2 regions of the Sporosarcina sp. 179-K 3D1 HS genome follow, and region 2 is predicted to be linked to the other one. Evidence: a T-box and tRNA genes for the amino acid it is inferred to sense, from the RefSeq annotation. Region 2 holds a T-box; the other holds one or more tRNA genes.
What was found. The T-box of region 2 lies ahead of AB1K83_RS07115 (valine--tRNA ligase). A T-box ahead of a tRNA ligase gene usually reads a tRNA of that ligase, here a tRNA-Val.
Positions count from the first base shown of each region.

Region 1: it encodes a tRNA-Val, which carries the amino acid that the T-box ahead of AB1K83_RS07115 (valine--tRNA ligase) is inferred to sense. The anticodon was not compared.

Region 1 is NZ_JBFEGI010000016.1:52,099-62,920, forward strand. It holds gene AB1K83_RS16590 (RluA family pseudouridine synthase) at 1-707, shown strand, start outside; gene AB1K83_RS16595 (methyl-accepting chemotaxis protein) at 783-1,718, opposite strand; gene AB1K83_RS16600 (NCS2 family permease) at 1,908-3,209, shown strand; gene AB1K83_RS16605 (hypothetical protein) at 3,260-3,559, opposite strand; gene trmL (tRNA (uridine(34)/cytosine(34)/5-carboxymethylaminomethyluridine(34)-2'-O)-methyltransferase TrmL) at 3,865-4,338, opposite strand; gene queG (tRNA epoxyqueuosine(34) reductase QueG) at 4,341-5,477, opposite strand; gene AB1K83_RS16620 (B3/4 domain-containing protein) at 5,535-6,230, shown strand; gene AB1K83_RS16625 (hypothetical protein) at 6,252-6,767, shown strand; gene AB1K83_RS16630 (hypothetical protein) at 6,976-7,866, opposite strand; gene AB1K83_RS16635 (RNA polymerase sigma factor) at 7,841-8,365, opposite strand; tRNA gene AB1K83_RS16640 (tRNA-Leu) at 8,687-8,767, opposite strand; tRNA gene AB1K83_RS16645 (tRNA-Cys) at 8,793-8,866, opposite strand; tRNA gene AB1K83_RS16650 (tRNA-Gly) at 8,877-8,951, opposite strand; tRNA gene AB1K83_RS16655 (tRNA-Gln) at 8,957-9,028, opposite strand; tRNA gene AB1K83_RS16660 (tRNA-His) at 9,037-9,112, opposite strand; tRNA gene AB1K83_RS16665 (tRNA-His) at 9,143-9,218, opposite strand; tRNA gene AB1K83_RS16670 (tRNA-Trp) at 9,249-9,322, opposite strand; tRNA gene AB1K83_RS16675 (tRNA-Tyr) at 9,329-9,413, opposite strand; tRNA gene AB1K83_RS16680 (tRNA-Thr) at 9,421-9,496, opposite strand; tRNA gene AB1K83_RS16685 (tRNA-Phe) at 9,511-9,586, opposite strand; tRNA gene AB1K83_RS16690 (tRNA-Asp) at 9,653-9,728, opposite strand; tRNA gene AB1K83_RS16695 (tRNA-Met) at 9,732-9,806, opposite strand; tRNA gene AB1K83_RS16700 (tRNA-Val) at 9,938-10,013, opposite strand; tRNA gene AB1K83_RS16705 (tRNA-Glu) at 10,060-10,134, opposite strand; tRNA gene AB1K83_RS16710 (tRNA-Ser) at 10,156-10,246, opposite strand; tRNA gene AB1K83_RS16715 (tRNA-Asn) at 10,250-10,324, opposite strand; rRNA gene rrf (5S ribosomal RNA) at 10,367-10,482, opposite strand; partial or broken rRNA gene AB1K83_RS16725 (23S ribosomal RNA) at 10,625-10,822, opposite strand, start outside.
Region 2 is NZ_JBFEGI010000003.1:391,595-402,416, reverse strand. It holds gene ccsA (cytochrome c biogenesis protein CcsA) at 1-177, shown strand, start outside; gene hemC (hydroxymethylbilane synthase) at 193-1,122, shown strand; gene AB1K83_RS07135 (uroporphyrinogen-III synthase) at 1,115-1,876, shown strand; gene hemB (porphobilinogen synthase) at 1,876-2,856, shown strand; gene hemL (glutamate-1-semialdehyde 2,1-aminomutase) at 2,857-4,149, shown strand; gene AB1K83_RS07120 (hypothetical protein) at 4,459-5,142, shown strand; T-box leader at 5,388-5,612, shown strand; gene AB1K83_RS07115 (valine--tRNA ligase) at 5,663-8,308, shown strand; gene AB1K83_RS07110 (amidase) at 8,408-9,832, shown strand; gene AB1K83_RS07105 (MBL fold metallo-hydrolase) at 9,881-10,822, opposite strand.

The DNA.
Region 1 (10,822 bases), on a different contig from region 2:
CGCTTGATTGGCGCTCCCCTCTGCCGACCGGAACCCGGCTGACGTTCGAGTTTCCCCATGCGCCGTCCACATATGAGTCAGACCATGCGGACCATTTGGACGTCATCTATGAAGATGAACACATCCTCGCTGCCGTAAAGCCCGCAGGCATCGCAACCCACCCGGCAACGCCCGGGGAGAAGGGCACTTTCATGAATCAAGTGATCGCTTATGTTCGTGAGCAAGGAGGCGATTACGCAGAGCATGTTCATCGGCTCGACAAAGGGACGTCTGGGCTCATTCTCGTTGCCAAGCATCCGATCGCCAAGGCGCTGTTTGATCGCTTGCTGGAGCAAGGCCAGATCACACGTATGTATGTAGCAGAGGTAGATGGTGAGATGAGAAGGCCGAGAGGATCCATCCATTACCCGATCGGACGGGATCGCCATCATCCATCGAAGCGCCGGGTGTCCCCGTCCGGCCAATCCGCCACGACCCATTTCCGTGTCATTCGGCGCACCGCCGATTCCACTTTCGTCGAAGCGGAACTGGAAACGGGAAGAACCCATCAAATCCGTGTCCATCTGTCCCATATCGGGCATCCGGTCAAAGGGGACACATTGTATGACGGTAGTGAAACGCCGGATGGGAATTATCGACTCACGGCAACGAAGCTATCTTTTGTCCATCCTTTTACCGGCGAATTAACGACGGTGGAGTTGGACTGAATATGAGTAGTTGTGAACACAACAGAAAAAGCATGGGCCCCAATTGATGGGAGCCCATGCTTTTTCGTTAAGTATTCAACGTTTCAATTGGCGGATGCCGCTTTCCAAACGCTCATCCACTTCTTTTGCGTCCTCAATATGCTGCATGATCAATTCATGCGCCTGTGCAAATAATTCATTGGCTCCCAGGAGTTCCTGTTTCACTTTTTCGGAGAGCTGTTTTTGGTCTTCGATCATTTCCTGAATGGAGCCGATATCCCCTTGACTTTCTTCAATCGTGCTGAGGATTGTCTCAATTTTGGAGGCTGTTGCCAAACTGACGGCGACTCCTTTTTCCACAAGTTCTGCACTTTTCCGGGTAGCCTCCAAAGCTTGTTCAATTTCGTTGCGCAAGGATGTTGTCAATGTTTGGATGTTGGCAGTACTATCGGATGTGCTTTCCGCAAGTTTCCTCACTTCTTGGGCGACGACCGCAAACCCTTTTCCATATTCCCCTGCCCGGGCTGCTTCGATGGATGCGTTCAAGGCCAACAGGTTGGTCTGGGCCGCAATGTCTTCAATCACTCCGACAATTGATTGGATTTCAACTGAGCGCTCGCTAAGATTTTCCATATTCGTCTCGGATGCTTGTATCTGATTCCCCAATTCTTTGATCACATCTGCTGTCGCATGGACTTCTTTCGTCCCTTCCGTAGCTTCGGCAACCATTACATAGGATTTCTCCTTGAGGGAATTTCCACGGTCGTTCAACTCTAGCGATTTTTCAGATGATTGTTCACTTAATTCTCCAACATTCGTAAATTTCTTCTCTATTTGCCCCACTGCCTGTTCTAAAATGTTGTGCTGGGCATTCACTTTCTCATGTTGGTCGACTGCAGCAGCCAATTCATTCTTAATTTCAGTCAGACGTCCTAGATCTTCTGCTTCTCTCTCGGAATAAGCCATCTTAAGTTGCTCAAGTTCTTGCTTTAAACTTTCGTCTTGGCCGACATTCTTTCTGCTTCTAAACAATTCCCATTCCCCCTGTTGGCTTTTTTTCATCATACCACAATTTATACTCCTTATGAAAAATAACCCAATTCGAAAGTCTTATATATTTTTACTATAAAATTATATGAAAGTAATGATTGCATTTCTCATTAAAAACGAATATTATTTAAAATGTGTTCAATAAAGTTCGTGTTTAAGGAGGATACCCTTTTGTTTCATTTAAATAAAGCCGGTACGAATGCCAAAACAGAGATTCTGGCGGGAATGACGACTTTTTTAACGATGGTGTATATCGTCATTGTCAACCCGATCATTTTGGCGGATGCCGGAGTGCCTTTCGATCAAGTTTTTCTGGCTACCATCATTGCCACTGTCATCGGGACATTATGGATGGCCTTATTCGCCAATTATCCGATCGCCATTGCACCTGGTATGGGATTGAACGCATATTTTACATCAGTTGTCATTGCATCGGATGGCCAACTTGATTACTTGACTGCTTTTTCCGCTGTATTTATAGCGGGTTTGTTATTCATTATCCTATCCATGACTCCGTTCCGTGAGAAGCTGATTGAATCCATACCGGAAAATTTGAAGCATGGCATCACTGCAGGAATCGGGTTATTCATCGCATTCTTAGGACTGCGATTGTCCGGACTTGTCGCTCCGCATGAGGCCACTTTGGTGAGGCTCGGTGACTTGACATCGCCTCCCGTGTTACTGACACTTTTCGGATTGCTCGTCACCATCATTCTCATGACGTTGAACGTCTACGGATCCATTTTCATCGGGATGATCGCTACCGGCATCGTGGCTTTTGCTACGAAACAACTCCATTTCGAGGGCGCGCCTTGGAAGCTCCCTCACTTGCCTGAAGGCCTCTTGGTCTGGAATCCGGTCCAAGCGGCCGGGGATGTCGTTTCGCACGGACTGTACGGTGTCGTATTCGCTTTTTTGATTGTTACCTTATTTGATACGACGGGTACGATGATCGGCGTTGCCAAACAAGCCGGGCTCATGAAAGGGAAATCGCTCCCACGGGCACGCCATGCGCTATTGGCCGATTCCGTTGCCGCTACTGTCGGTTCCATGTTTGGAACAAGTCCGACGTCCGCTTATATAGAGTCTTCTTCCGGCGTCGCTGTCGGAGGGCGTACGGGGCTTACAACGCTAACCGTAGCAGTTCTCTTTATCGGAGCAGCCTTTTTCAGCCCGGTCGTCTCGGCGCTCTCCGGCGTTTCAGCCATCACGGCGCCGGCACTCATTATCGTCGGAAGTTTGATGATCGGGGCAGTGAAGCAAATCGATTGGGATTCATTCGATGAAGCGTTTCCGGCATTTCTTGTCATTTTAACCATGCCGTTGACGTCCAGCATCGCGACAGGGATCGCCCTTGGCTTCATCACTTATCCTTTACTGAAGGTGGTTAAAGGTAGGGGCAAGCAAGTTCCGCTCCTACTGTATATTTTCGCTGTCCTGTTCACCTATCAATTGCTCTTTTTGCCACATTGAAAAACTGCCCTTCCGCTTTCTATTGCGGAAGGGCAGTTTTAATATTCCTATCAAATACGATTACGGGTTGACATGATAGCGGAAACGAATAAAGCCCCTGCTGTGATCAAATGCAAAAACCAGCCAATCACCGGGATGACGCTAGCGACACTGGTGAATAATCCTAAAATCGAAGCAGCTTTCCCCTGTCCCTCACGAATGGACAGCAACAGTGTAATCGCATGCAGAATAAACATGATAAACAAAGCATTATAGCCTGTCCCGATAACAATCGCGCCTCCGATAATTGGGATGGCCAAGAATGCCTCCGCAATACCTGTAATCCATTTCAAGCCAGTTGAATAGTTCATATGCAGTCCCTCCACAATCAATTGCATTATCTTTTCTACGCATCAAAACGTCAAAAGTTTCATATCTTCCCCTCTTTGTCACAAATTTATCGCCCCGCTATACCAATTCCATATAATTTGGGGTATAATACTTACAGAACAATTGACTTAACGGGAGGCACACACAATGACACTTATTCTAATCATAGCCGTTTGCTTCTCATTCCTGTCAGCTATTTTCACTGGCGGGTATGAAGACAAGCCGGGCAAAGTTAAAAAATAATGATTGCAGAAAACGGGACGAGCCATTAGGCTGTCCCGTTTTTTTATGTCAATTCCGGAAAACCTCGCTGCCGTAACGCCTCGTAAATCAGAATGGAAGCTGTGTTTGATAAATTCAACGAGCGGATATTCCCATTCATCGGAATTCGCAAACATTGCTCCGGGCGGCTCTCGATGATCTCATCGGGGAGTCCGGTCGTCTCCTTTCCGAAAACGAAGAAAATGTCCTTGGATTCATCCGAAAAATTGAAAGAGCTATAAGGTTCCATTCCAAACTTCGTAATGAAGTAAAACTCGGCATCCGGGAAAGATGCAAATAATTCATCAATCCCATCATGATAGGTGATATCGACAAATTCCCAATAATCAAGCCCCGCCCGTTTCAGCATTTTGTCGTCTGTCGAAAAGCCGAGCGGTTTGATCAAATGGAGTTTCGCCCCCGTTCCCGCGCAAGTACGGGCAATGTTCCCTGTATTAGCCGGAATCAGTGGTTCAAATAATGCAACATGGATAGTCATCTCTACACTTCCTCTAAGGTCTCAATGGCTGCCTCCAATTCCTTTCGGACAGACTCATCTTCTTCTGTTTGTAATGCTTTTTCTATTGCGCCATAGCCCATCGCCGAACCGATTTCTCCGAGCGCCCATGCGGCTGTTCCTCGGATGACAGGGCGCGGATCCTCTAGTAAGATGCCGATCAAATCCGGTACAGCCGCTTCTTCTTTAAAGTGCGCCAAAGCGATGATAGCATTCCGCTGAATCGGGTTTTTCCCGCGCCATGAGCCGGAGACATGGCCGAAGCGCTCCTTGAATTCCCGGTTCGATAGTTTCAGCAACGGTTGCAGCAATGGCTTTGCCAGTTCCGGATCGGGTTGAAAAGCTGGTTGATGCAGGTTGTATTTCCGTTTATTCTTCGGGCAGACAGTTTGGCATGTATCACATCCGTACAAACGGTTGCCGATTTCTCGCCGGAATTCCTCGGGAATCGGTGTTTTCGTTTGCGTCAAAAATGCGATACAGCGTTGCGCATTCAATTGGCCCCCTTGTATTAAGGCTCCTGTAGGGCAGGCATCCAGGCAAAGGGTGCAGTCGCCGCACTCCTCTTCCATCGGCGTGTCAGGCTCAAATGGGATGTTCGTAATCATTTCTCCTAGATACACATAGGAACCGAATTCCGGCGTAATAATGGAGCAATTTTTCCCGGACCAGCCGATACCCGCGCGTTCTGCCACCGCCCGATCGACGAGTTCGCCCGTATCGACCATGGAACGCAACTGGGCTGCAGGCACATATTCCTTTATAAATTGCTCCAAAAGCTGAAGTTTCTCCCGGAGTACTGTATGGTAATCCATCCCCCAAGACGCACGGCAAAAGAGCCCCCGTCGCTCCCCTTTTTTCCCTCTCGGTGAATCCTGCATTTTGGAAGGATACGCGATGGCAATGGATATGATGCTCTCCGCCTCATCTAGGAGCAACGCCGGTTCCGTCCGCTTGTCCAAGTCTTTTTCCTCGAATCCCGACTGATAGCCTAATTCCTGTTGCCGTTTCAACCGGTTTTTTAATTCCCGGAACGGGGCTGCGGTCGTAAAACCGATTTTGTCAATGCCGATGGAAGCCGCGTAAGTCCGGATTGCTTGTTGCAGTTGAACAGCGTTCACCCTAAATCGCCTCCTTTATGCTAAGATTATTGGTAAACTAGGTAAAGGGTGATGTCATTGATAATTAAATTGGATCAAAAATTACTGACCGACATGCCCGATTTGAAATTGGGCATTAATTATTATACCAAAATTACGGTGGCAGAATCGCCTCAAATGCTAAAAGGTAGATTACAACTTTTTCAAGAGCAGCTTTTCTTTGAATTAGAGGACAAAGCGTTTTCCGAGTATTCGGGAATCCAAGAGTGGCGCAACGTCTGGAAAACCTTCGGGGCGGATCCGAACCGGTATCGTCCCTCTGTCGAAGCACTGATGCGGCGGATCAAGAAACAGAATTATATCCAGCCGTTCCACAGCGCAGTCGATTTGAATAACTTCTTCTCCCTGCAATATGAAATTCCGGTAGGCATCTACGACTTTGATAAGACAGTCGGAAATATCCATGCCACGGTTGGAGCGGAAGATGAGGGTTATGAAGGGTTGAATGGCCGCTTCAACTCCTTATCCGGGATTGTATTGCTGAAAGATGATTATAGTCCGTTCGGAAGCCCGTTTGTCGATTCAATCCGGACATCCGTGACCCAAGAAACAACCGCTGCCCTTCAAGTGTTCTTCATTCGTCCTTCAATGGATGCAGAAGAGGCACTTGAACTGACCACCTCCTGCGCTAATATGTTCACCAGCATCAGCGGTGGTGACTCCCAGTCGTATGTTATACATTCCGACGCTCCATCCGTTACAATTGACAAATGAAGGTGTATAGGGGGAAATCCAGTGAGTAAAATTACTTTGGCAGAAGCCGTCAAATTAAAGAGCATAATAAAAAAGAAGATTCATGAGTTGGAAGCGGAAATGAGGCGCGTTGCTTTCACAACGGTGGAGAAAGGGAAGACACCTGAAACAGGGCCACGTACCTTGCCAGTTGTAGAAGCGGAGCTGGAAAAAGTGCGTACCGATAGCCGAGTGCTCGATCGCCTCATGTACCGTGCCAATATCGACCATACAATTGAATTCGATGGCCAACAGCTTGCGATTGTCGAGGCGATCGAACTGGCAACCCAACTTCGAGCAAAAGCCAACTTTTATAAGGAACTGGCTTCTTCCGAAAAGGAAGCAATCCAGTTCGGCTATGGTGAAAACACGACCTTCTATCGTGTCGCTCTGTTCGACCCGGAAGCATATCGTCTGAAAGCATTGCAAGCGGAAAAAGATGCCCATCAAGTATCGAACCGCATAAATGCGAAAAACTACGCGATTGAACTGGAATTTGACAACACCGACTATTTTTGAGCCTTGAAAAGGTGAGAGTCCTTTTCAAGGCATAGGGTACGGGATCTATAGTCCAATTTAATGGAGACCAACCAATCATCTGTTACCCTTTACATTGTGACCACTTCCCGATAACCGACTACAGGCAACGCAACCGTTTCCTGCCACTTAACTTCGTATCGGTCCCACCCTATGGAGGACGCCCCTACCCATCGCGGAAGGGGCGTCTTCAATTTTTAAACGGTTTCGTTTTCTCTCCGTCAATCACGAGAATCCACTTCCCCTTTTTTGGAAAGTTCATGACTCCTTGATAGATAAGCAATTTCTTCGAAGTCGGGGCATGGAGTGCGTCTGCATCCCGCTGAAACGTTTGAGTGGAAACTAATTTACCCGAGGATGTCCTCAACTCAACCGTGATTTCTCGTTTCCCATTGCCATATTTTTCGATATACAATTCTGTTTCTTCCCCTGGATTTATTTCTTTGGGAGAATTCAGTAATGTATACGATTCCGTTTTAGGAAAGGGCGGCAGTACTTCGATTGTAAACTCTTCAAATACCTTCTCGCCAATATAGAAAGACAATTGCCATTCTCCTTCAATGGGAAATGGAGTGAACTTCGTTAACACATGAGCATCTTCTTCGTATAACGGACTGCTGAGGACCCCCTCGGATAAAGTGATCTCTTCTCCATTGGCATGGATCGCTTCCACCTTATATGGTTGAGAGACCATTTCCTGAGGCGTGCCCCAGAAAAATAACATCAACTTAGCGACTCTCCTCGGATCCTCGGCTACAAAATGGCGCGGACCTAATATTCCAATTTTCCCTTCCACGCCGATCAACTCCTGATAAGGCGAGGCTGAAAATAACTCTCCTCGGTCTGCCATTTGGTTCTGCCCTACATTCCAGTGAGTCCGACTTTCATTCAGAAACAAGAAAAGGACGAATAGGACCACCATAAGCGTAATGGACGGGAAAAGACGAGTTACTCGCATGTTTTGTTGTTGTTTCTTTTGCGGTTCGGCTAAATTCTGCAAAATGGCTTCCTTTTTTTTATCCGGCAGCGAATAAGTGGGAAGGCTGTTTAGTTGCTCATGTAATTCGTTCGTTTTTTCCATGGGCCGACTCCTCCTCTTCCAGTAATTGTCTTAATTTCTTCAACGCACGATGAAACATGACATTTACTGCATTTTCCGTAAGATTCACGATGGCAGACACCTCTTTGGAGGACATTTCTAAAATTCCCCGGAGAATGACCACTTCCCGATTCTTTCGAGAAAGCTGCCGGATAGCCTGATACAGTGCATCCGCTTCTTGATTGCGGACCAGCCAAGCCGCCACTTCATCCGAGGGCTCCTCTTTCAAATGAAGCAAATGGGTCAGGCGCGACCAAAGCTTTCGTCTACGATACGTATCAAGTACCTGATTGCGCGCAATGGTAATTAACCATGTCTTCGGATGGGACTCTCCTTTAAAGGCAGATATGCTCTTCAAGGCAATCAGAAAGGTGTCTTGGACAAGATCCTCCACATCCAGCGTCCCAGTATAGTAAATCAAAAAACTGGTTACATCTTTTTCATATTTATAAAACCAGTCCTCAATCGAATGTGGTATCACATTTTCTCCCCTCCCTTTATATAGTAGACGTTTCAGGTAACCAAATCTTACAAGATTTTAATCTTTTTATGAAGAGAGGATAAGTGGATGGAATTAAACACTGTTTATGGCCATGTAACATGGCTGTAAGGGGAAAGGGGGTTAAGAGCAGATGAAGGAAGTTTCCGAAGTTATGAGCGCCCACGGGAAGTTATAAGCGCCTGTGCGAAGTTATGAGCGCTCACGCAAAGTTATGGGCGCTTGCAGGGATTGACGAGCTTTCGAGCTGCCAGTTGAACCAATAAAAAAAGATACAACCGAAGTTGTACCTTTTTTCGTGGATACCCGAGGCCGGACTTGAACCGGCACGCCTCGCGGCATCGCATTTTGAGTGCGACGTGTCTGCCATTCCACCACTCGGGCATAATATTAAGTTACGAAGCAAAACTGGAGGCGGCAACCGGAATCGAACCGGTGGTAAGGGTGTTGCAGACCCGTGCCTTACCGCTTGGCTATGCCGCCGTAGAAAAAGTGGAGCGGAAGACGGGATTCGAACCCGCGACCCCGACCTTGGCAAGGTCGTATTCTACCACTGAACTACTTCCGCAACTACTGGGGTAGCTGGATTCGAACCAACGAATGACGGAGTCAAAGTCCGTTGCCTTACCGCTTGGCTATACCCCAAAAAATAATGGGGCGACTGAAGGGAATCGAACCCTCGAATGTCGGAACCACAATCCGATGCGTTAACCACTTCGCCACAATCGCCACTATAGTATAATTATCTCGCAACATGAATGGGGCGGCTGAAGGGAATCGAACCCTCGAATGTCGGAACCACAATCCGATGCGTTAACCACTTCGCCACAACCGCCATCAAGTAGGCTAGAAATAGCTAGAATATTGGCAGGGGCAGTAGGAATCGAACCCACACCAAAGGTTTTGGAGACCTCTATTCTACCGTTAAACTATGCCCCTGTATAATGGTGGTGGGGGACGGATTCGAACCGCCGAACCCGGAGGGAGCGGATTTACAGTCCGCCGCGTTTAGCCACTTCGCTACCCCACCAGAAAGATGGTGCCGGCGAAAGGACTTGAACCCTCAACCTACTGATTACAAGTCAGTTGCTCTACCAATTGAGCTACACCGGCACGGTGAAAATATATGGTGGCTCAGGACGGAATCGAACCGCCGACACAAGGATTTTCAGTCCTTTGCTCTACCGACTGAGCTACTGAGCCACATTGTAATTATTGGATTTGAATCGGTGTTATCTTTCCTTTTCAAATCTATGTAATGAAAATAAATGGCGGTCCCGACCGGGATCGAACCGGCGATCTCCTGCGTGACAGGCAGGCATGTTAACCGCTACACCACGGGACCGTTTGGTTGCGGGGGCAGGATTTGAACCTGCGACCTTCGGGTTATGAGCCCGACGAGCTACCACTGCTCCACCCCGCGATAATATTATTCATAAGACAAAAGTACTTCTACGCATTCGGCATACTGGACGCCTTACGCTTCGCTGTCGGCGTTAATCGCATTCGTTGTTATGCGATTTGCTCCACCCCGCGACAATACTATTAAAGAAATGGTGGAGGATGACGGGCTCGAACCGCCGACCCCCTGCTTGTAAGGCAGGTGCTCTCCCAGCTGAGCTAATCCTCCGGGTTAAAATTGCGATAAGCTTCGCATTACTGCTAGTTTAAATAAATGGTGACCCCTACGGGATTCGAACCCGTGTTACCGCCGTGAAAGGGCGGTGTCTTAACCGCTTGACCAAGGGGCCATATTCAATAAGTAAAATAACTGGCGGAGAGCAAGGGATTTGAACCCTTGATACGCGGTTAGCGTATACACGATTTCCAATCGTGCTCCTTCGGCCACTCGGACAGCTCTCCAATTGGCTCCGCAGGTAGGATTCGAACCTACGACCGATCGGTTAACAGCCGATTGCTCTACCACTGAGCTACTGCGGAATAATAACATTACTAATACTCAGTAGTCATTTGGAAATGACAGCCCAGCGACGTCCTACTCTCACAGGGGGAATCCCCCGACTACCATCGGCGCTGAAGAGCTTAACTTCCGTGTTCGGTATGGGAACGGGTGTGACCTCTTCGCCATCGACACTGGACTATTTTCCACAAGACAAGACTTATTATACCATAGTCTAATGAGTATTTCAAGCGTTTTTCAAAATTAATTCATTTTGTTCGCTCAAAACCGGATAAAACCAACATTGTCTGCTTACCACAAGCCATGCAACCTTTTTGTTTGAGGTTAAGTCCTCGATCGATTAGTATCCGTCAGCTCCATGCGTCGCCGCACTTCCACCCCGGACCTATCCACCTCATCTTCTTTGAGGGATCTTACTTACAAATGTAATGGGAAATCTCATCTTGAGGGGGGCTTCATGCTTAGATGCTTTCAGCATTTATCCCGTCCACACATAGCTACCCAGCGATGCCTTTGGC
Region 2 (10,822 bases):
ATGAAAATACTCGGCTCGTTTTTCTTGATTGCAGTCTATGGGATGGTATTGTATTTCAATCGCAGTGGCAGACTGACTTCAAATGATTTTGCCTGGGCGAATATCATCGCTTTTCTTTTTGTCATCGTTAACTTCTTTTTAGGCAGTAAACTATCGCAATTCCATTTTTGGATGTAAGGAAGGAAGAGTATATTGAGAAAAATTATTGTAGGTTCCCGACGAAGCAAACTAGCACTAACCCAGACCAATTGGTTCATCGATCAAATGAAGGCGGCCGGCGCGCCGTTTGAGTTCGAAGTAAAAGAGATTGTGACCAAAGGGGATCAAATCCTGGATGTCATGCTATCGAAAGTAGGGGGCAAAGGGCTCTTCGTCAAAGAAATCGAGCAAGCCCTTTATGACAAAGAAATTGATTTTGCGGTACATAGCATGAAAGATATGCCGGCCGTTTTGCCGGAAGGGCTGACTATCGGCTGTATTCCACCTCGTGAAGATGCACGTGATGCGTTCTTATCCAATGATCACGTGAAATTTATGGACTTGCCGGTCGGCGCTGTTGTAGGAACGTCCAGCCTGCGCAGAAGCTCCCAGCTTCTCTTGTTGCGTCCTGACCTTGAAATCAAATGGATCCGTGGCAATATTGATACCCGTCTGAAAAAAATGCAGGATGGGGAGTATGATGCCATCTTGCTCGCTGCGGCGGGGATGAAACGTATGGGATGGAGCGAAGATTTGATTACCGAATACATGGACTTCAAAGACTGCATTCCGGCGGTAGGTCAAGGTGCGCTTGCCATTGAATGTCGTGCAGATGATGAGGAACTGCTCGCAGAACTTGCTCGCCTGACCGATAAAAAGACATGGCTTGAGGTCGAAGCAGAACGGACTTTCCTTCACGAGATGGACGGTTCTTGCCAAGTTCCGATTGCAGGTTTCGCGAAATCCGATGGCCAAGAAATTGAATTGACCGGCTATATTGCCACTCCGGATGCGGTGGAAGTATTTAAGACAACAGTCCGGGACCAAGACCCGGTCAAAGCCGGAAAAGAAGTTGCCCGGATTTTACGTGAGGAAGGCGCCGGCGAAGTGATTGAGAAAGTGAAGGCGGAGATGGATGCGTAACGGACGACCTTTGGAAGGGGAGCTCGTCATCTTCACCGGGACGCCAAAATCGTTGGACGTACTGGATCAGGTGAGGCGATACGGCGGGACCTCCGCCTCCTTTCCTTTGATTCAAGTGGAGGAAGTAATTGAACCGACAGATGAACTGCGGCTGAATGCCTGCTCTTTGTATGACTGGCTCATTTTCACGAGTCAAAGTGCGGTTGCAGCATTTGGTGCAAAGATGGAAAGACATTCGATTTCTTCGGAGAGCATTCCTGCGAAGATCGGGGCGGTCGGCAGCAGGACGGCTGCAGCATTGGAAAAACTCGGGTTCACGGTTGATTTTATACCGACTATCTTTAGTGCCGATGTTTTCGTGCGGCAATTCAGTCCATCTGAATTCGAAACCCGAAGAATACTTTTTTTACGCGGTTCGATGGCTAGCGCGACGATCAAAGAGGAATTGCCGTTTGAAGTGGATGAATGGACCGTTTACTCAACTGAGCCGACAGTCGAGTCAATCAATGAATTATTGGAAGCTTTGCGACAAGATAAGCCAAAAAGCGTCCTTTTTGCCAGTCCTTCCGCTGTGGAAGTTTTTGCAAGAGAAATCGTGCCTCGCATCGGTTGGGAAGGTTATGTAATCGCAGCGATCGGACATGTGACGGAAGCGGCACTCCTGGCAGCCGGTGCAACCGTCCATGTCAGGCCGGATACATACACGTTAATGGATCTCGTCGATGAATTGGCGAAACGAAAGGAAGTTATGTGATGACAAATTTACAATTCAGAAGAAACCGTCGCTTGCGCAGCTCTAAAACGCTACGGGCGATGGTGCAGGAAACCGTTTTGCGAACAGAGGATTTGATCTACCCTCTATTCGTAGTGGATGGGGAGAATATTAAAAATCCGGTTGTTTCCATGCCTGGCGTATTTCAGTTTTCGCTGGATCAATTAGGGGCAGAAATAGATGAAGTCGTTTCGTTAGGCATTCCATCTGTCATTTTATTTGGCGTTCCTTCTGACAAGGATGCCGTTGGTTCCGGTGCCTATCATGATGAAGGGATTGTGCAGCAAGCAACTCGTTTCGTGAAAGAACGCCATCCGGAACTGATTGTCATTGCAGACACATGTTTATGCGAATATACCGACCATGGACATTGTGGTGTAGTGGAAGGGGAGAAAGTCCTCAATGATCCGTCTTTGGAACTGTTGGCGCGCACAGCGGTGAGCCAAGCAAAGGCGGGAGCGGATATTATCGCGCCATCCAATATGATGGATGGATTCGTTGCGGCAATCCGCCAAGGACTGGACGAAGCGGGCTTCATTGACACACCGATTATGTCCTATGCCGTCAAATATGCGTCCGCTTATTATGGGCCATTTCGGGATGCGGCCGATTCCACTCCGCAATTCGGAGATCGGAAGACGTATCAAATGGATCCAGCCAACCGAATGGAAGCCTTGCGTGAAGCTGAGTCGGATGTGGAAGAAGGCGCCGATTTCCTGATCGTCAAACCGGCTCTGTCTTACCTCGATATTATGCGGGATGTAAAAAACTCCGTGTTATTGCCTGTCGTGGCGTACAATGTAAGCGGCGAGTACGCAATGGTGAAGGCGGCTGCCATCAATGGTTGGGTGGAAGAGAAGAAAATTGTTTTGGAGACATTGACAAGTATGAAGCGTGCAGGGGCGGATCTCATTATGACGTACCACGCCAAAGATGTGGCACGCTGGTTGGAGGAGAACTAATTGGGAAATCGTTATGAACAATCGAAGCAGGCTTTTACGGAAGCCGTAAATTTATTGCCGGGCGGAGTCAACTCGCCGGTCCGTGCGTTCAAATCGGTGAATATGGATCCGATTTTCATGCAGAGCGGAAAAGGGGCTATGATTACAGATATCGATGGAAATGAATACATCGATTACGTCCTGTCATGGGGACCCCTGATCTTGGGACATAGCGATCCGGACGTCGTGGCGGGAATCAAGCGCATCGCGGAAACGGGGACAAGCTTTGGAGCACCGACCTTGGTTGAGAATGAACTTGCGAAAATCGTCATAGAACGTGTGCCTTCCATTGAAATGGTCCGCATGGTATCATCCGGTACGGAAGCGACGATGAGTGCATTGCGGCTGGCACGGGGCTATACAGGGCGCAATAAAATCCTGAAATTTGAAGGCTGTTATCATGGCCATGGGGACTCCTTGCTTATTAAAGCGGGATCCGGCGTAGCAACATTGGGTCTTCCGGATAGCCCGGGCGTTCCGGAAGGCATCGCAAAAAATACCATTACAGTTGCGTATAATGATATGGAAAGTGTCCAAGCCGTTTTCGATCAATTCGGAGATGACTTGGCAGGTGTCATTGTAGAACCGGTTGCAGGAAATATGGGGGTTGTTCCTCCAGAGCCTGGTTTCTTGGAAGGATTGCGTGAACTGACGGAGAAAAATGGCACGCTTCTCATTTTTGATGAGGTGATGACAGGCTTCCGCGTAGGTTATAACTGTGCACAAGGCTATTTCGGTATCACACCGGACTTGACTTGCCTCGGGAAAGTGATCGGCGGTGGTCTACCGGTAGGCGCATATGGCGGCAAGCGTGAAATCATGGAGCATATCGCGCCGGCAGGATCGGTCTATCAGGCAGGAACGCTATCCGGGAATCCACTGGCGATGACTGCGGGAATTGAAACATTGAAGAAGTTGACACCGGCTTCTTATGACTATTTCATGAAACTCGGCGACCAATTGGAATCCGGTTTCCGTGAAGCGGCGACGAAATACAACATTCCGCACACGGTAAACCGTGCAGGTTCCATGATCGGCTTCTTCTTCACGGATGAGAAAGTGTCCGATTATGACAAAGCCAAAACATCGGACTTGGAGTTGTTCGCGGAATATTATCGCTTGATGGCTGAAGAAGGCATCTTCCTGCCACCATCCCAGTTTGAAGGCATGTTCCTTTCAACAGCTCACACGGAAGAGCATATGGCTAAAACCGTGGAAGCATTCCATAAAGTCTTTGCTCAGTTGGCGAGATAATAAACAACAGCTATCCTTTTTTATAAGAGGGTAGCTGTTTTTATTGTGAGTTCATAACTTCGCGAGAGCGCCATAACTTCGGTCGTGCGCTGATAATTTCGCGTAGGCGCTCATAACTACGCGTGAGCGCTTATAACTTCGTGCGTCCGCTGATAATTTCGCTGGGGCGCCCATAACTTCGCGCAGGCGCCGATAACTCCGCACGAACGCTCATTCTATCCACTCCAGCTCCCGGATCCACAACTACTCTTCTATTGTCATTCCATGCCGCATACAATAATCAGTGAATGAAAATGAGGAGGGACGAGATTGGATAAAAAAAAATGGACGATGCAGGAGAACTTTATGTTTCCAGCGGAAGCGGGAATGCCTGCGGAGGCAATTTCGTTAAAGGTCACCCCAGGATTTATGGAAGAGAGATCGGAACAGGGGGTCCGTCTGTCGGGGATTTACCATATCGCCGCGAAAATCAGATTTACAGAGGAGGAGCCAATCCAAGAAGCGGAAGGGCTGGATGCAGCGGTTCTTGTAGAGGATGTCGAGCTGGATGGGAATAAAGGCTATTTTGAGTATGCGGTCCCACTTCATATTGATCTCCCGCCTGAAGCCAAGAGCCCGATTCATGTGACAGCTTCTCATGAGCGAAGCGAATGGGACGGACAAGGCTCGATCGGTATCGTTTGGGAGGTCGAATGTGAATACAATCAAGCTCTCGCTGAGGCAATCGAATCTTCTTCCTTGCATCATGCAACAGCGGAAGCTGTCCAGATGACGGAGGAGGAGCCTGTCACATCTCCGATTGCCATGTCGGAAGAATCTCTTGAAAAGCCTGGTTCTCACAAGGAGGCTGCAACCTCTTTAACGGAATCAATGAATGACAGTGCTTCTTATCAGGAGTCCAATGAAGCCCTGTCATTCATTGCCGGATTGAAGGATGAATACTCTACGACCCTCTTCCGATTAAATGATATTTTTGTAAAAAAGGAAAGCTAAGCCGCATAGACCGACCAACAGAAGAAAGTCTCCAGTCGTCGGAACAATCAATAGCCGGATCAGTTGGAATGCACAGAGTGGAATAATGATCCCTTTGCAATAAAACCTTGTCTTCCGAAGCCAAGAGGGCAATAAGTACGGGTTATATCCTTTTCGCATCACACCATCCTTTCATCTTTATTCAGCGAAATTGATTCCATACTTGACGTTCCGCGCCCGTTTCCGTACAATGATTGTAACTGCATATCATTGCGATGAACGGGAGAGTACGCAACATGGTTTAGCAAAGAGAGGGCACCAATGGTGAGAGGGCCTGTAAATCAATTGCCGAATGTCACCCGCGAGCAGTTTCCGTGATAGGATTATTCCAGTAGCGGAAGCCGGTTTGAAGCCGTTATCCGAGATTGAGGTGTACTTTTTTAGTACACGAATTAAAGGTGGTACCGCGAAATAACTCCTTCGTCCTTTTGAAGACGAATGGAGTTTTTTTATTTCCAAAAAATCAAAGGAGGAATAACAAATGGCAAATGATGAATTAACGATGCCAACGAAATATGATCCCCAAGCGATTGAAGCAGGTCGCTATGAATGGTGGCTCCAAGGTAAATTTTTTGAGGCGCAGCCGGATAGTGGAAAGGAACCGTATACGATTGTCATTCCTCCTCCGAATGTCACCGGGAAACTTCACCTCGGACATGCGTGGGACACAACATTGCAAGACATCCTGATCCGGATGAAGCGAATGCAAGGATACGATGCGCTCTGGTTGCCTGGAATGGACCACGCGGGCATTGCGACGCAAGCGAGAGTGGAAGAGAAATTACGTGCAGAAGGGAAAACGCGCTACGATCTCGGCCGTGAAAAATTCTTGGAAGAGACATGGAGATGGAAAGAGGAATATGCAAGCCATATCCGTGAGCAATGGGCTAAACTTGGCCTCGGCCTCGACTATTCCCGGGAGCGTTTCACGTTGGACGAAGGTCTTTCCCGTGCGGTCCGCGAAGTGTTCGTCAAGTTGTATGAAAAAGGGTATATTTACCGCGGCGAATACATTATCAACTGGGATCCCGCCACGAAAACGGCACTGTCCGATATCGAGGTCATCCATAAAGATGTGCAGGGTGCCTTCTATCATATGCGCTATCCTCTGGCTGACGGCACGGGCAGCATCGAAATTGCGACAACCCGTCCGGAAACGATGCTTGGAGATACCGCGGTTGCGGTCCATCCGGAAGATGAGCGCTATAAGCACCTTATCGGTAAGATGGTAAAATTGCCGATCGTCGGCCGGGACATTCCGATTGTAGCGGATGATTATGTTGATATGGAATTCGGAAGCGGCGCCGTGAAAATCACGCCTGCCCATGATCCGAACGACTTCGAGATCGGCAATCGCCACAATCTTCCTCGAGTGCTTGTCATGAACGAGGATGGCACGATGAATAAATTGGCTGGCAAGTACGAAAGTATGGATCGTTTTGAATGCCGGAAGCAAATTGTGAAAGATTTGCAGGATATGGGTGTTTTATTTGAAATCGAAGATCACTTGCACTCGGTCGGCCATTCGGAGCGAAGCGGTGCTGTAGTTGAGCCTTATCTATCGACGCAATGGTTCGTCAAAATGCAGCCGCTTGCCGATGAAGCGGTCAAATTGCAGCAAGGCGAAGAGAAAGTCCACTTCGTTCCGGAACGTTTTGAAAAGACCTATTTGAACTGGATGGAGAACATCCATGATTGGTGTATTTCCCGTCAGCTTTGGTGGGGCCACCGCATCCCGGCGTGGTACCATAATGAAACAGGCGAAGTGTATGTCGGCCACGAAGCACCTACGGATAGCGAAAACTGGACGCAGGATAATGATGTCCTCGACACTTGGTTCTCCTCTGCACTTTGGCCGTTCTCCACGATGGGCTGGCCGGATGTTGACAATGAAGAATTCAAGCGGTACTATCCAACCGATGCCCTTGTTACAGGGTATGATATCATTTTCTTCTGGGTGTCCCGGATGATTTTCCAAGGCCTTGAATTTACCGGAAAGCGTCCGTTTGACGACGTCTTGATTCACGGCCTCGTCCGTGCAGAAGATGGCCGGAAAATGTCCAAATCGCTTGGCAACGGGGTAGATCCGATGGATGTCATTGACCAGTATGGTGCGGATGCGCTCCGTTATTTCCTATCAACTGGGTCTTCACCAGGTCAGGACCTTCGATATTCCAATGAAAAAGTGGAAGCTGTCTGGAATTTCGCGAACAAGATTTGGAACGCTTCCCGTTTCGCCCTCATGAATATGGATGGCATGACATATGAGGAAATCGACTTGTCTGGTAAAAAATCCGTGGCGGATGCTTGGATTTTGACACGTCTCAATGAAACGATCGAGCAGGTAACCAAATTGGCCGATAAATACGAGTTTGGTGAAGTGGGCCGTGCTTTATATAATTTCATTTGGGATGATTTCTGTGACTGGTATATCGAAATGGCCAAACTCCCATTGTACGGGGAAGACGAAGCGGCGAAGAAAATGACCCGTTCCGTTCTGGCACATGTACTCGACCAAACGATGCGTCTTCTACATCCGTTCATGCCTTTCATTACCGAAGAAATTTGGCAGAACTTGCCGCATGAAGGCGAATCCATTACAGTGGCCGCTTGGCCGGTTGTGGATCCCGCATTGTCCGACAAAACACGCGCAGCCGATATGAAGCTGCTCATGGACATCATTCGCTCCGTCCGGAATATCCGTTCGGAAGTGAATACACCGTTAAGCAAGAAAGTGCCGCTTTATATTTCCGCCAAAGACGACGCGACCGTTGCCGTGTTGGAAACGAACGAGAAATTTATCGAACGGTTCTGTAACCCGGAAACACTAACAATCGGAAAAGACATTACCGCTCCAGGGAAATCGATGTCTGCCGTTGTCACTGGAGCCGAATTGTTCCTGCCGCTGGAAGGCTTGCTCGATATTGAGGAAGAGCTCGCCCGTCTGACGAAAGAACTGGCGAAATGGGACAGTGAAGTGAAACGGGTCCAAGGCAAATTGTCCAATGAACGTTTCATGTCCAAAGCGCCTGAAAAAGTCGTCGCGGAAGAACGCGCGAAAGAAAAGGACTATCTAGAAAAATACGCTGCCGTTGAGCGCCGTATGCAGGAATTGAAAGAAATCTAATGAAAACATCCTGTCCCTTTATAGGGATGGGATGTTTTTCGTTTATTTAGAAAACAAGCTATTTCTCACAGTCTATGGTAGAATGAGAGGGCTTACAGTTTGCTGAACATTATGAAAGAAAGAGGGGATGTTGAATTGATTAATTATGGGACTATTCGTGAATTGAAAAAAAGGTATGAGAACAAAGAGATCTCGCCAGTAGAAGTGACGAAGCAGATGCTGGATCGTATTCATCAATTCAAGGACCTGAACGCTTTTATTACTATTAATGAAGAACAAGCGCTGCGGCAGGCGGAACTGTCGGAGAAAAAATATGCACTAGGCGAACAAATCGGATTCCTGGAAGGGATTCCAATTTCGTATAAAGATAATTTATATACTGACGGTTTGCGCACGACGAGCGGTTCGCACATCGATGAATCGTTCGTTCCGGATGTAAACGCGGGCGCTGTGGAAATCCTTCAAAGCGAAGGGGCGGTCAATCTCGGAAAGACAAATATGCATGAGTTTGCATTTGGCATTACGTCCAACAACCCTTTCTACGGACCGGCTAAAAACCCATGGAATCCAGAATACACACCGGGCGGTTCAAGTGGAGGCTCCGGTGCCGCGGTTGCCGCCTCTTTGGGAGTTGCGTCCATTGGCACGGATACGGGCGGCTCCATTCGTATCCCAGCGGCAGCATGCGGCGTAGTCGGATTAAAGGCGACGCATGACCTGATCGCTTCCTCAGGAGTGAAAAATATTTCTTGGACGCTGGATCATGTCGGGCCACTCGTGAAAAATATGGACGACCTTGCCGTTATGATGGAAGCACTGACAGGGGAAGACTATGCGGGTTTCCTCAATGAAGATATCCGCGGCTTACGAGTCGGCGTACCGAATAATTACTTGAATGAGCAGATGGATGAAGAAACTGCTGCACTCTATGAAAAATCGTTGGAACAGCTCAAATCTTTGGGCGCGGTGTTGGTGGAAGTAGATATTCCATTCACGAACGACGATCTCGGCCTATTGACGGTACTTGCCGTGTCAGAGGCGGGCTATGTCCATGATGCTTATATTGATAAGCCAGAGTCTCGTTTTGGAGCGGATGTCGGGGCCGTCTTGAAATCGAGCCGAGATATTTCCGCTTTGCAGTACATGCAGGCGTTAAAACGCAAAGAAGAAGTGCAGGAGCAATTCGAAGAGTTGTTCACGAAAGTGGACGTCATCGTATCCCCAGTAACACCGACATCCTCGCAGAAAATCGAAGTGGAAGAAGTGACGATCCATGAGCAGGCGGAAGATATATTTAGCGCGATGATCCGTTATCCATCCGTATTCAATATGACGGGACAACCAGCTTTATCGATTCCGCTCGGTTTCGGGGCAAATGAATTACCAGTCGGTCTCCATTTCGCGGCAGCCTCCTACTGCGAGCCGATCCTAATGCGTGCCGGCTTTGCATATGAACAGAACTTCCTGAAAGAGTTTTATGCCAAACGCGATCAAATGTTGGCGGCAGCACCGACATTATCTTAAAATAAAGAGCCATTCCACTGGGCACTCAGCCTGGTGAAATGGCTTTTTTCATTTCTGATAATAAATCCATTGTCCTTCTTCGAACTTGCGATCGCACTCTCCGGCACGACGCAAATACTCCAGATGGGCAATTGTTTCCCCGATGGCGAAGCGTGTTTCATGGACCGTCAATTGCATCTTGAACAAGCGACCGCAAGCCTCGTAGACCGTCGTAGCGTCGGTAATTGAACGCAATGTATCTTCCAAGCGGTCTTCGTGGTGCCGGATGATCTCATCGATCCGTCCATTGGCTCCGTGAAATGGTTTGCCGTGGGAAGGGATGACGAAATCGATATCCAGTCGCTTGATGCTTTCCAAAGAAGCCAAATAGGATTGCAACGGGTTATCATCCCCATGAAACCAATAGGAAATATTCGGTGTGATTTTCGGTAAAATGTGATCGGCGGAGATTAGGACACTTTCTTCCGCATTGTAAAAGCAAACCATGCCGTCCGAATGTCCAGGTGCATGAATGATTTCATATTCATACCGTCCAATGGGCAGCTTTTCACCTTCCTTGAAATAATGGCCAATGGTCGGGTACGGTGTGACGAGCGATGTAAACTCACCGGTGTTTCCGACCATTTCCCGTGCCATATGCTCGGGAATGCCTGACGTTTTATAATGCCCGTACAGATTCTCGACATAAGATTCTTCCCAGACAGTGAGGGCGGAGCGGGCGTCTATTTCACTCATGGAAACGCGCGCTCCGGTCCATTGCTGCAACTGGCCCGCATGGCCGAAATGGTCGGGATGATAATGGGTGATGAATAGGTCGGATACTTTCTTATTACCGATCCGCTCTTTCCATACATTTTGGGTGTATGTATTGTTCAAGCCGGCATCGATGACCGTCCAGCCGGTCTCTCCTTCCGCCATAAAACAATTGACGTGATTCAGGCGGAATGGCAAGTCAATCCGCACCGTCTCGATTCCAAGTTTCTCTAACAT